Regions from separate parts of the Anoxynatronum sibiricum genome, predicted to be linked through region 3. Evidence: riboswitches for the same ligand, from Rfam matches in the RefSeq annotation. Region 3 holds a riboswitch; each other region holds the start of a gene.
The links. A riboswitch is a leader RNA that binds a small molecule or an ion and turns the genes downstream of it on or off. The one in region 3 is predicted to bind cyclic di-GMP.

Region 1 (4,215 bases), on a different contig from region 3:
CTTCAGCGGCGGCAGGGAAATGAGCGAAGTCTCCTACGAAATGAACATCAGCGGCCCCACCATGGATACCATGAAAACCCGCATCTGGCTGAAAGGCGAGCGGATGCGCAGTGAAAGTGAAGCCATGGGCGTTAACTTCATCATGATCTACGACACTGAAGCAGTTTACACCCTTGATCCCCAGGAGAAAACTGCCATGAAAATGCCCGTTGACATGGGAATGGATGGCACCATGGAGCCCATCACGGCAGAGGACCTGACAGAAGACGTAGACACCGAAACCATGGAATACCTGGGAACAGAAATGGTCAACGGCATCCAATGCCATGTGGTGCAAACCACCGACAGTGAGAGTGGCGTTCAGATGAAAATGTGGCTGCATACCGATTACGGATTCCCCATGAAGATGGAAGGTCAGGGGAACAATCCTGAAGACCAGTTTTTGATGGAGGTCACCAACTTCCAAACCGGTGGCATCTCCAACGATCTTTTCGTCGTTCCCTCCGATTATGAAATCATGGACTTCAGCGAAATGTTCCAGGGGCTGCCTGCCATACCCGGTTCCTGAACAAGCCGGTCAATTCAATCGTTGCAATCAAAGAGCTGCGCCTGATGACATTGTCACTGGGCACAGCTCTTATTTATTCAGTCACAGTTCTAACTGAAACAGTTTACCGAAAAAGGCGCTAAGGTGCAGGGTAAACGATGATAACCTCCTGACCCACAGGCTCCCAGTCAACACTGCTGCCAAGATTCTCAGCAACAAAGCGAAGCGGCAGCATGGTTCTGCCGGGAGGAATAATCACCGGCGTCACCTGGGCATTGTTGGCATCAATCTGTTGCATCACACCGTTTACCCGGGCACTGTTCCGGTTAATCCACAGATCAATGGTGGTTTCACCGAACTCAATGGTCACCCGCTGATCGCCGGCATCCCAGCCCACCGTGGCACCCAGGGCCTCTGCCACATAACGAATGGGTAATAGTGTTCTGCCGCCGCTGATAATGGGGGACGTATCCATGGTTCTCAGCGAATCGTTGACAAAGTAATCAGACTGGTTTATGAAGAATCGAATCACAACGCCGTCACCCGATGGTGTCGAAGGTGTTGAAGGCGGCAGGGCAGGCGATTCTGGCGGCGTTTCCGGTTCAACAGGCACTTCCGGCTCCTCTAAGACCTCGGGAACCTCCAGTCCTTCCAGTTCTTCCTCTTCAAGATCAGCATCCTGCTCAATGATACCGCCGGTTTCATTGCTGTAAGCAGAAAAACCATTGGCATTTCGCGCCCTTACCCGGTAAAGGTACAGCGTGTCTACGGCGACATTTTCGTCCACAAAAACGGTGACGTTGGCGCCCACTTCACCAATTTCACTAAAGGCACCGCCATTGGCCTGCCTTTCAATGTGAAAGGCCTGTTCATTGCCGGCATTATCTGTCCAGCTCAGTGAAAAAGCCGGACCATCAATGGCCGTTGCCATCAAATCAGTGGGAGCAGCAGGCGCGTTGGCCGGCGGTGGTGCCAGCCCCAAGGCCTGGGTAGTAGCAGCTGCTTCATTGGAATAGCCAGAGTTCCCCATGCCATTATACGCCCTGACCCGGTACGTGTAGTTGGTCATGGCGCTCAGGCCGGTATCTGCAAACTGAGTGGTGTTGGCATCCAGCACAGCAATTTCATTAAAACCGCCAGCCTGATTGGTCACTCTTCGTTCCACTTTGTAGCCAGTCTCATTGCCTGCATTGTCTTTCCAGGTGAGACTGATGGAAGAAGCTGAAACAGCGCTTGCCGACAAATCAGTGGGAGCCGGTGGCACCAAAATCAGGTTTAAATCCTGGGGATCCAACGCCTTGAATATAGTAAAGTTGGCGCTGTTACTGGTGTACCAGGTATCATTGTTGGGCGACCATCGCACCCGAATTCTTCCCTGGTTTGTCACCTGGTCGGGCACTGTCCAGTTGTAGCTGGTTCCTAAAACCGAGGTGATGTAAGTCCAGTTGGCGCCGCCATTGGCAGAAAAATAGATTTGCGTGTTTCCCCCGGCAGCAGATTTTTGCCAGGTAATGGTGTGGTTACCCCCTACCTGAAAGCTCTCGCCGCCTGTTGGTGAAGTTAGATTGACATAAGACAGCGGTGCCAGCTGCAGATCATTGGCGGTGACACTGCCGCTCACTGACATAAGCACCAGCAGCAAAATCGTGATGAATCCGATCATACGTCTTTTCAATAGTTCTCCTCCTTACTCAAATCCACAGTTGCCTCTCAGCTTGTTATTGCCACAAACACGCCCCTTTCCCATTTCAAACCAATTAGTTCTGATTCCTTTTTGTCTCCCGCTGCAGAAAAAGCCGTCAAACGCAAAAAAGCCCAGCATTCCTCTCGGGGCAGCTGGACAATCATTGCATCTGATGATACGGCAGACTCCAAACTTTGCGTCCCAATCTTTCGATTGGTTTGCCCAAAGGTACTGGCTCACTCATCCTTACAAAATACCGACGTTCACATTGAGCGGGAGAAAGCGTCACAGGGTGCAATCATGCATATGTATTTGAGTGTGATAATCATTCTCGATATGTGATAATTTTACCCAAATCTGCTGCTTTAAACCGCATCGGCAAGTCAATTGATGAAAAAAGTTCAGAAAAAACAAAAAAAGAGAGAAAAATGCCTTCACAGGTCGAATAGCTATTATATAATGGAAGAAATGAATTAATCACGAGCATCAGAGCAGAGAGAAGATCACCTGAACGCCAATGACGGGAGTGACCACCGGATGACACCAGCCGCCACCTCTACGGGAACGCTGAACAGCCTGGCAGAAGACCTTTTCATGGAGCTCTTCTGTGACACCTTTGGTCCCGAAAAATCCCAGCACATTTACATCCAGTATCCCTTCACCGACATCTACGGAAATAGTCGGTTGATTTGGGTTGATTTATTGACTGACACTTTATTAGGAGGGCGAAACAATGGAAATACTTCCACTGCAATCCTTTGAAGCCATTAAACTGGTGCAGATGCTTGCAGATAAGAGTATGACAAATAGCTACAAAATATTTTGGCTCAGAGGGATAATTGATTCTGCGATAGAAGGAAAAACAGTAGTTAACATCGAAGATAATGTGATCAAGATGATCAGTGAAGCATGGTATCCAGTAACACAGTATAAGTTATCATTGGGGAAATTAGATAAAATAGAGGAGATCATTGGTGAAGTTTTAAAGAGGGATCCCGGGGCAGCTATCAGAAATAAAGATGATTTAGCTGATACGATCAAATCTTTTGGAGCAGCAGACTTTAGATCGAAAATTAACCGTTTAGCAAGATATGTTACTTTCAGACTTTTAACTCCATTTTATGCCGAACAACTTCGTGGGTTGTCTGATCATGATAAAAACAGAAAAATCCAAGAACTTAGTCAAGGAGACCAAGACGCACTATACAGAATTAGTAGTAAGGGTACAAGTCTGTATATTAATGATCGATGGGCAACGTTTATTCAGAAAAACCGCCAAGTAATTAGCGGCTGGTCTGATCACGTTCTCATAAACTATTTGCAACGAAGAAATCCGAATGTGCCAGCGATACCTTTAAAGATCTTTCCACCAATGAAGCGTGATCTATCAAAAGCTAAACGATTTTGGGGGCTTGTTCAAGAGAATGTTGAACTAATGGATATCTATACCAAGAGACCAATGACTTCACAACACACTCTAGAACTTGGCGAAATTAGTATTGATCATTTTGTACCCTGGAGCTTTGTGCAACATGACCTGGTTTGGAATTTGATTCCAACATTCAAGCGAATTAACAGTATGAAAAGTAATCATGTCCCAAATCTGAATAAGTATTTGGATGATTTCTGCATTGTTCAGTATAAGGCAGTTAACTGCATGATTAATACTGGGATGCATAAATATTTGGAGGATTACTACACTGTTGATCAAAAAATGGTTGAAATGTTAACAAGAAGAAGTAATTTTGAGAAGAAAGATTTTATTGCTGCTCTTAAGCGGACGATTGAACCGCAAGTTCAAATTGCCACTAACCAAGGTTTCTTAGAATGGGAGTATATTGATGATTAATGATTTAAACTCTGAAACACTGGATATAAATTAAAGCAAATCCATTGTCTTGAATCAATGAAATAATTGAGGAGTGCAACAAAATATGTGGTCACATGCGCTAATTCACTTAACTGATTGCAATGTTGGAACTTA
Region 2 (4,215 bases), on a different contig from region 3:
CTAAGCCTGTACCTTTGTTTGGGCAATGGTCTGTTGGATATCATGCTGGCAAATCAGGAAGAATCATTTGACTTTGAATCTTTTGCAGAAGACTCATGGCAGTTTTATCAGATGGCAATCCGCTAATGAAGTGGAGGAATGAGAGTTGAAACGATTCAAAGATAGTAGAGAGCAAACCCGCAAACGTCGAAGACGCCGTTATCAGGCGTTACCAGCTGAGAAGCTCATGACAGCGAAGGAAAATGCATTTCATGATGTGATGATGAAGATCCCTGCTTTGGCGGTGCAGGGCTATCGCATGGATGGCACAACTGTTTACTGGAATGAAGCCTCTGAAAAACTATACGGCTATACTCAGAAGGAAGCCCTGGGAAAGAGCCTGTTGAGTTTAATCATTCCACCCGAAATGCACAAACAAGTTAAAGAACACATCCGGGTCATGAGTCGAACCAAAATACCAGTACCGGCGGGAGAGTTAACCCTGAAGCATCGTGAGGGAACACCTGTGGAAGTGTTTTCCAGTCACAGTATCATCACTTTGAAAAATGGAGACACCTATTTGTATTGCTTTGACATTGACCTGTCAGAAAGAAATGCTATCCGGGAAACCATGAGAATGTCAGAAGAGAGGTACCGGTTGATCAATCAAGTATCCGGAACTGGTTCCTGGGAGTACAACGCTGAGACGAGGAAAGACTGGTACAGCCCTATGTATTTCAATATGCTGGGTTATGACGAAACAGAGTTCTTGTCACCAGAAGGTAGTGGCTTTGTGAATGCCTGGCAAATTCTCATTCATCCAGATGAACGGGTGAATGCTCAAGAACATCTTGATCGTTATCTTGCTGGAGGATCAAAAGGACTTTATGAAGCTACTTTTCGGATGAAACGGAAAGATGGCACATGGGCCTGGATCCTCTCCCGAGGAAAGACCCTGCAGGACGAAAATGGCCATCCAACCAGTCTGACGGTGGGAACGCATGTTGACATTACCCACAGTAAACAGATTCAACTTGAACTGGAAATCAAGAATCAGGAACTGACAGAAGCCAAGGCTGCTGCCGAAGTTGCCGATCGGGTCAAATCCCAGTTTTTGGCCAATATGAGCCATGAACTGCGCACCCCCTTAAATGGTCTCATGGGAATGACGCAGTTAATGCAACTGACCGAACTCACCGAAGAACAGGCAGAATACCTGAACTACACCATCCAGTCATGCAAATCCCTTGTGACAGTTGTCGAAGAGATCCTCAACTACACCAGCATGGAAATAATAATGCAAAAACGAAGAGAAGAGTCCTTTCATCTGGAAGATCTTCTAAAAGAAGTGGCAGAACTGCATCAACCCACTGCCATTAACAAAGGACTTGTTTTAAGCACCCATCGGGCACAAAGCCTGCCCAATGAACTGGTGGGGGACCGCTTTAAGCTGAAGCAGATATTGGGTAATCTGGTGGGGAACGCAGTGAAGTTTACAGAATCCGGCACTGTCCAACTGGTTGCAAGTCAAGAGGTCGGCAAAGCTGATCCGGGACGCATTCGAATCACTTTTCGGGTGAAAGACACAGGCATCGGTATTCCAAAAGAAAAACTGGACCACATCTTCCAACAGTTTAGCCAGGCAGATGAATCGGATACCCGAAAATATGGTGGACTGGGCCTGGGTCTGGCAGTGGCAAGGAAACTGGCGGCGATAATCGGATACTCCCTTACTGCAGAAAGCACACCGGGAAAAGGCAGTGTGTTTACCCTCACGGGTGAAATGCGCTGGGTGAGTAAAGCAGAGATGGAGGCCTTGAAATCGTTAAAAAAACACAAAAAGCAATAATGTCAATAAAAACATGTAAATCTTTAAAAGAAGTGATTATGGACCACAGAAATATGGTAATATAGTCATTAAAACAAGCGGAAGCGAAGTGCTCAGAAAGTTTTCTTGAAAGATAAAACGATGCAAATAATTAACGGACACGAAGAATCCAGGGTCTTATTTGGACGCTTTAACCCTGGAGGAGTGAGTAGCGTAACCGGCCGCTTTTTTAGTTTGGCCGGTTTTTGTGTGTGACAAAAGACAGTTCTTCGTATTGAAAGGATGAAAAAAATGGGAAAAGAGACCACGACAACGCTCTACCAAAAAATCCGGAAAATACTGGAATCTCATTTACCCGCCGGGGAACTGACTGTACAGGTTGTGGAGAAGTTGGTGGATGAAGTCAGCACGTATCATCAGGAACTGGAGCATCAAAATCAGCAGCTTGTGAAGCAGGAAGATAGTTTAAGAAAATTAATTGATGAATGCATAGAAGATGCCCATACTTTTCAAAACCTTTTTGAAGAAGCACCTGTTGCCTACATGGTACTGAATGAAACCTTCGAAATCAAACAAATTAACAGCCAAGGCCGCATGCTTGTGGAACTGCCTGATCAACCATTGAAAGGGCAGCAATTTCTGAGGTTGTTGACACAAGAAAGCCAAAATGAGTTGGAGCATTATCTCCGCGAGGTGGAGGATGGCCAAGAGCCCAGTCCCATTTTTGTGAAAATGCAGACGAAAACGGGTCGGCGGTGGATTCGTCTGGAAGCAGTCAAGACGAAAATTCATCATGAAGAACAATGGAGACTTGCCCTATTTGATGATACTGAGGAAGTTGAAAATAAAGAAAAGCTTAAACAAACACTGCATCAATACCAACATCAGATGAAGCTGTTGGCGGCGCTGGTGGAACACAGCGACAGTATCGCAGTTGTCAAAGACCTGAACCTTCGTGTAATGGCAACCAACACCGCATTTGCACAAATAGCCGGATATGAAAAACCGGAAGACTTGTTGGGAAAAACAGATGCAGAAATATTCGGCATTTCTCCAAATATCGAACCTATCCGAAGCTACATGGAAGATGAACAACAGGTACAACAGCTGAATCCGGGAGAGTATTTGATAAAAGAAGAACTGGTTTTCACAAATTCTGGCGAAAAAAAGACGGTGCTTACAAAGAAGTTCCCCATCTATGATGAAACAGGAAAACTACAGGGAACCGGCAATATCTCTCTGGATATCACAGACCGTAAACAACTGGAAGAAGATCTGGCCCAATATACCAGTATCTTGGAACAGAACAATGAAGCACTGAAGCTTGCCGCAAACAAAGCTGAAGCTGCAACCCAGGCCAAAAGCCAGTTTTTGGCCAACATGAGCCATGAAATCCGCACCCCAATGAACGGTATTTTAGGGTTTTTGCAGCTGTTGGAAGAAACACAACTGAGCCGACAGCAAATCCAGTACATCGCCTATATTAAAACATCCACAGAAACCCTTTTGACATTAATCAACGATATTTTAGACTTCAGCAAAATAGAATCCGGAAAAATGGAACTGGAAAACATCCCATTTGACCTCCGATCTGCCGTGGAAGATGCTGTTATGGGCCAAGCTCACCGAGGCCAGAGTAAAGGATTGGAAATGAATCTGCAGCTTCATCCGGGTTTGCCCCATCAGGTCAAAGGTGACCCTACCCGGTTTCGGCAGATCCTCACCAACCTCATCAGTAATGCTGTCAAGTTCACTGAAAAAGGTCATGTCACCATTGCCTGTCATGAAATTGAAAAAGCAGAAAACTACAGCACGGTTGAAATTGCAATCACCGACACTGGGATAGGGATCCCGCAAGAAGCTTTGGAAACCTTGTTCCAAACCTTCACCCAAGTTGACGCTTCCACAACCCGGGAATATGGCGGCAGTGGGCTGGGGCTGGCTATCACGCGGGATCTGGTAAAACTCATGGGCGGAAACATCAGCGTCAACAGCACCCTTGGTCAGGGCAGTACCTTTATCGTTACCCTGCCGCTGCCCATGGACGATACGCCGGTGCAAACCTTGACAGATCACCAGGTTCTAAAAGGAAAACACATCCACATTGTAGACGATGTGGCACTGAACCGGGAAATTTTGCGCAGTTACCTGGAAGAAGCCGGTTGTCAGGTCACAGAAAGCACTCGTGGAGTGGACGTCATCGACCGGTTGATCAAACAGGCTCGGCGGAATGAACCAGTCCACGCTGTTGTCATGGATCAACAGATGCCCGGCATGAGCGGAGATGACTTGGCTGCAGCCTTAAAGGTCATCTCTGATACCAAAGAGATACCCCTTTGCCTGGTCACTTCTGCGGGGCAATATGGAAAAGCTTCACATGCAACAAAGATGGGATTTGATGCATACCT
Region 3 (4,215 bases):
TGCTGCATCTCTTCCTGAATGGAAAGCGTTTCTTCGGGAGGCGGGCGCCACAGGACACGCACCTGCCCGGCAGCAACCCCTTCAATGCCTTCCTCGCCCAGCGCTGTAAAGGGCATCTCATTCACAGCACCTTTGTTTTTTCTGAGGTGATCAATGGCGCGGTTACGAATCACCGTTGCCGCAAAGGGCAAAAAACTGCCCCGTTCCAGCTGGTAATGGTCGATGGCTTCATTAAAAGCCATTAAGCCAACTGAAAAGACATCATCGTTTTCTTCTTCGATGTAACGTCCCAGTTGTTGGCTTAGATTTTTTTTGATGAACGGAGCATATTCCCGAATCAGCATATTCCGCTCAGATTCACTGCCGGACTGAGCGGATATCACCCGCTTCTCCAGTTTTTTGCCAAATGGAATGTGCTTCAGAAGCGATGGCACGCTGCCACCTCCTCGCAAATTAAATACGAAACAAAGTTTCATTTTAGGGTACTAATCTGTTGACGGATGATGATTGTTATATTCTATCATACCCATCTATCTTTTCCATTCATTCTAAACCCTTTTTTTGTTCCGCTTATTTTCTGATTGCGATCATGCAACCCTTTCTCTTAAAAACAGCTTTGACATCACCCGTTACTTCTCTCAACCAGATACTGCTCTCAAACAGAAATCTGCCTCCCGATGTTTTCTGCCTGATTGGATTGAGACTGGCCAACATTGCAATAGCTGCCCGAAAAAACAAAACTAAAAATCCATCGAACATTATGAAGCACTCTCAATACAGGCACCACCCCTGAGAAATCGACTCTTGTTGAAATAGCCGTCAGTGCCATTCAGTCTGCCACCTTATTTTAATCACCGTGCTCACTTGAGAGTAGCAAAGAAGCCTGTCCCGGGAGAGTTGGGACAGGCTTCTTTTATGGAAAGAAAGTTGGAAAGGCAGTATGATTATTGGCAATCAACTTGAAATGCATCCAGACGATCCTAATCCTATACTTCACTGGTTTTATTAAATGCTGCGCCATCCTTGAACATCTTTACAGGCATCTTGCTCTGCCGGTAGGCGGCATCCATGGTGGTATCCATCGTCTGCCATTCACCATCCACCAGTATTTCGTTCCATGCGTGATACACATCTATTCCCGGGGCATACCCCTTTGCCATTCTGGCAGGCACGCCCACGCTCCGCATCATGGCTGCAAAGAGAGCGGCATAATCGTAGCAGATACCGCTGCCTGATAATAAAGTGGCGTCAATGTCTGGTTGATAGCCACTGGTGACCGTGGCTGCCTTGGCATCATCATATCTGATATTTTCAACAATATATTCGTAGATAGCCGTCACTTTTTCCATGTCTGTGGTTAATCCGGCAGTCAAAGCCGCTGCTTTCTGTATGGCTTTCATATTCTGATCCCATCGAATTTCCTGAACAGAACTTAGGAAACGGGCTGTCGGATCAACAATGGCCACTTCAATGGTTTCGGTTTTGATGGGGCGGTACTGGTTACCGCTCACATGCTCAAGGATGGAAACCTTGTACTGTCCGTCACCCAGAAGAAGCGGAATGGTTTCTTCTGTTCTTGTTGCCGAAAGGTCAAAAACTGACCGCTCGCCGCCTTTTTCAAGCATGATTTTGGTGGCAGTATGTCCTGGCACCTGGTATTGAACCGACAACAGACCAGTCTCCACTGAACGGGTATCCAGGGAAGCCACTTCCATTGCACTGACTGATACGGTACTGGCAATAACCAACACCATCAGCAACATCACCATAAACCGGCTTTTATTCATAAAAAGACTTCCTTTCGGTAGCTGGCTGCCATTTTACAGGCCCTTTAGCTTTGCGTCCTTCAGTTTCCTGAAGTTTGCCTTTATCGGTGGAAAGCGGTTTTTGGGTAAATAAAAAACTTCTTCTTCGGTAGCTGGCTGCCATTTTACAGGCCCTTTAGCTTTGCGTCCTCCGGTTTCCCAAAGTTTGCCTTTATCGGTAAAAAGTTTCGCTTCCTACCTGCTCATTCAATTGTACGAGCTGTTATTGTCATTATATCATCAAATGTACTTTTGTAAACCTTTTATCCTGAATTTAGCGGTCTTTATTTCTCCTTCTTTCAGTTTTATGTAAACTTCTCACCTTTAGTTCATGCCGGATACCGTCTGATTGATTGCTTCAAATTCGTGACTCTGGGCCATGATTGAAAACTCCTGGCATTTCTAGTATGATAGGATCATCCGCTATATTATACGCACCTTTGAGTGTCATTGACGTCCTTTCTGCCTCTAACATTCAGTTTGACTTGTTGGCAGCTTCTTTGCCTTTGGCAGACACCTGACGTCAATCCTTCCCGATTTTTAACTTTTTTAGGTCTCGGGTCCTCTTTTTTGATATTTTTTAACCAGATTCGACATGAAATCCAAAATATCGGGTAATTTAGAGACAGAGAGGACAGAAAGAAGGTGGCACCCATGAATCATGCAGTAACTGATGAAACAACAGCGAAAGATCAGTCTGTGATCACCATAAAGACTCTGGGTTGTTTTGATGTGGAAAAAAACCGACAATCTCTGGTTGAGGCTTCCCCAGGGTCCAGGAAGCTGTGGGAACTCTTCAAATTTATGCTGACCCACCGGCAACGCTCCTTCACACCGGAGGCATTGTTGGATGGTTTGTGGGCATCGGAGGATTATAATGATCCCCGAAGCACCCTGCGCCGCCAGATGCATCGGCTTCGTCAGATTCTTGAAGAAAACGAAAACAGCCAGACTTCCTATATGAGCATTGTCTATGTCAACGGCTACTATCGATGGAATCCGGAGATGGATGCCCGGGTAGACGCGGATATTTTTGAGTCTTCCGTTCAGCTGGGAGAAGCTTTACAGCATGAGCATCCAGAAAAGGCATTATTGCATTATCAGAAGGCCCTTTCAATGTACCATGGTGATTACTTGCCGGAATGCACCGATCAGCAGTGGGTTTTTCCGGTACGCAGTCACTATCGCCGCCAGTATTTGAAAGCCGTGTTGTCATCCACAGGTTTGTTGATGGAGCTTGGTCAGTTTGCCGAAGTACTGCGAGTTTGCGAGAAGGCCATTGAACTGGACATCTATGAGGAAGAATTTCACCTTCGTCTGATGGAATCGCTGCTTCAACTGGGAGAACGCAAACAGGCACTTACTCATTATGAGTACATTACCGGTTTCTACTATCAGGAGTTGGGCCTGAAACCCACCCCTGCTTTGAAGTCGCTGTACAAGCGCATGCTTTCGACCCAGCCCACCCTTGATTCCATGGATGCCCTTCATGCTGATCTGGATGGGATTGACCCCCTTGAAAATGCCTATTTTTGCAATCCAGATGTGTTTAGATCCATCTACGAGCTGGAACGCCGCCGCAGTGAACGCAGCGGTGCCCAGGCGGTGGTGGGCATGGTTACCATGAGTCATCCCTCATCTGCTTCTCACGGCAAACAGCAACAGCGCATGCAGGCCTTGCAGCAACACCTGCTGCACCATCTTCGAAAAGGTGATACCGTTACCCGTTGGAACGATTCTCAGTTTCTGGTTCTCCTTCCAGGTCTTAATACCGAAACCATGGAGGCGGTGTTGCAACGCGTCATTCAAAAATTCCCCCGGGAAAATCCAGACGACTTGACCCGTATCAAGACTCACTGTCATCTGATTTTGCCTCCGGCGCAGCTTCCCCCGGGTGACTTTGCTGCTGCAACCCCTTCTTCCTTTGCTGAGTGAAACCTCCTTTTTCCAGCCATTATATTCGGTTCTCAAACAGCAACAGCAGGCTCAAGAGCCTGCTGTTGCTGTTGTTTGTTCATTTGCTTCCTCTTCAGACTCCACCATGACACCGTGTATAATCAGCCGATGAGATGCCACATAGATGGGGTCGCAGGTAATCAGCGTGACCACCTTATCCCGGCTGTTCCGGTTTAATACCGACAAGTCTGTGGGCTCCACCACTTTAATTTCATAAACGCGGTACACATATGTTTCTTCAGGTGTTGTGATATGAATGGTATCACCCAGTTTCACCTCGTTCAGCCGATTGAAGAAACGCCCGTAGGTATGGCTTCGGTGGGCTGCAATGGCAGCATTGCCAATACTGCCAATGGGTGAAGTGCCGTCCAGCAATGCCGCTGCTGTTTTAAGATTATGGTCACTGGCACCCTGTACCACCGGCATCTTTGCATCAATTGCTGGAATTTCCAAA

Region 1: another riboswitch for cyclic di-GMP. It lies ahead of AAIG11_RS13295 (stalk domain-containing protein); the one in region 3 lies ahead of AAIG11_RS12475 (transglutaminase-like domain-containing protein).
Region 2: another riboswitch for cyclic di-GMP. It lies ahead of AAIG11_RS11700 (response regulator); the one in region 3 lies ahead of AAIG11_RS12475 (transglutaminase-like domain-containing protein).

What each region holds. Positions count from the first base shown of each region.
Region 1 covers NZ_JBCITM010000016.1:817-5,031, reverse strand. The annotation lists gene AAIG11_RS13300 (DUF4412 domain-containing protein) at 1-568, shown strand, start outside; gene AAIG11_RS13295 (stalk domain-containing protein) at 687-2,222, opposite strand; cyclic di-GMP riboswitch class I at 2,376-2,464, opposite strand; gene AAIG11_RS13290 (hypothetical protein) at 2,769-2,993, shown strand; gene AAIG11_RS13285 (HNH endonuclease domain-containing protein) at 2,965-4,080, shown strand; gene AAIG11_RS13280 (DUF6997 domain-containing protein) at 4,166-4,215, shown strand, end outside.
Region 2 covers NZ_JBCITM010000012.1:13,302-17,516, forward strand. The annotation lists gene AAIG11_RS11690 (TetR/AcrR family transcriptional regulator) at 1-126, shown strand, start outside; gene AAIG11_RS11695 (PAS domain-containing sensor histidine kinase) at 146-1,828, shown strand; cyclic di-GMP riboswitch class II at 1,956-2,039, shown strand; gene AAIG11_RS11700 (response regulator) at 2,099-4,215, shown strand, end outside.
Region 3 covers NZ_JBCITM010000013.1:81,140-85,354, forward strand. The annotation lists gene AAIG11_RS12465 (sigma-70 family RNA polymerase sigma factor) at 1-434, opposite strand, end outside; gene AAIG11_RS12470 (hypothetical protein) at 656-829, opposite strand; gene AAIG11_RS12475 (transglutaminase-like domain-containing protein) at 987-1,787, opposite strand; cyclic di-GMP riboswitch class I at 1,801-1,876, opposite strand; cyclic di-GMP riboswitch class I at 1,911-1,986, opposite strand; gene AAIG11_RS12480 (AfsR/SARP family transcriptional regulator) at 2,460-3,740, shown strand; gene AAIG11_RS12485 (class D sortase) at 3,792-4,215, opposite strand, start outside.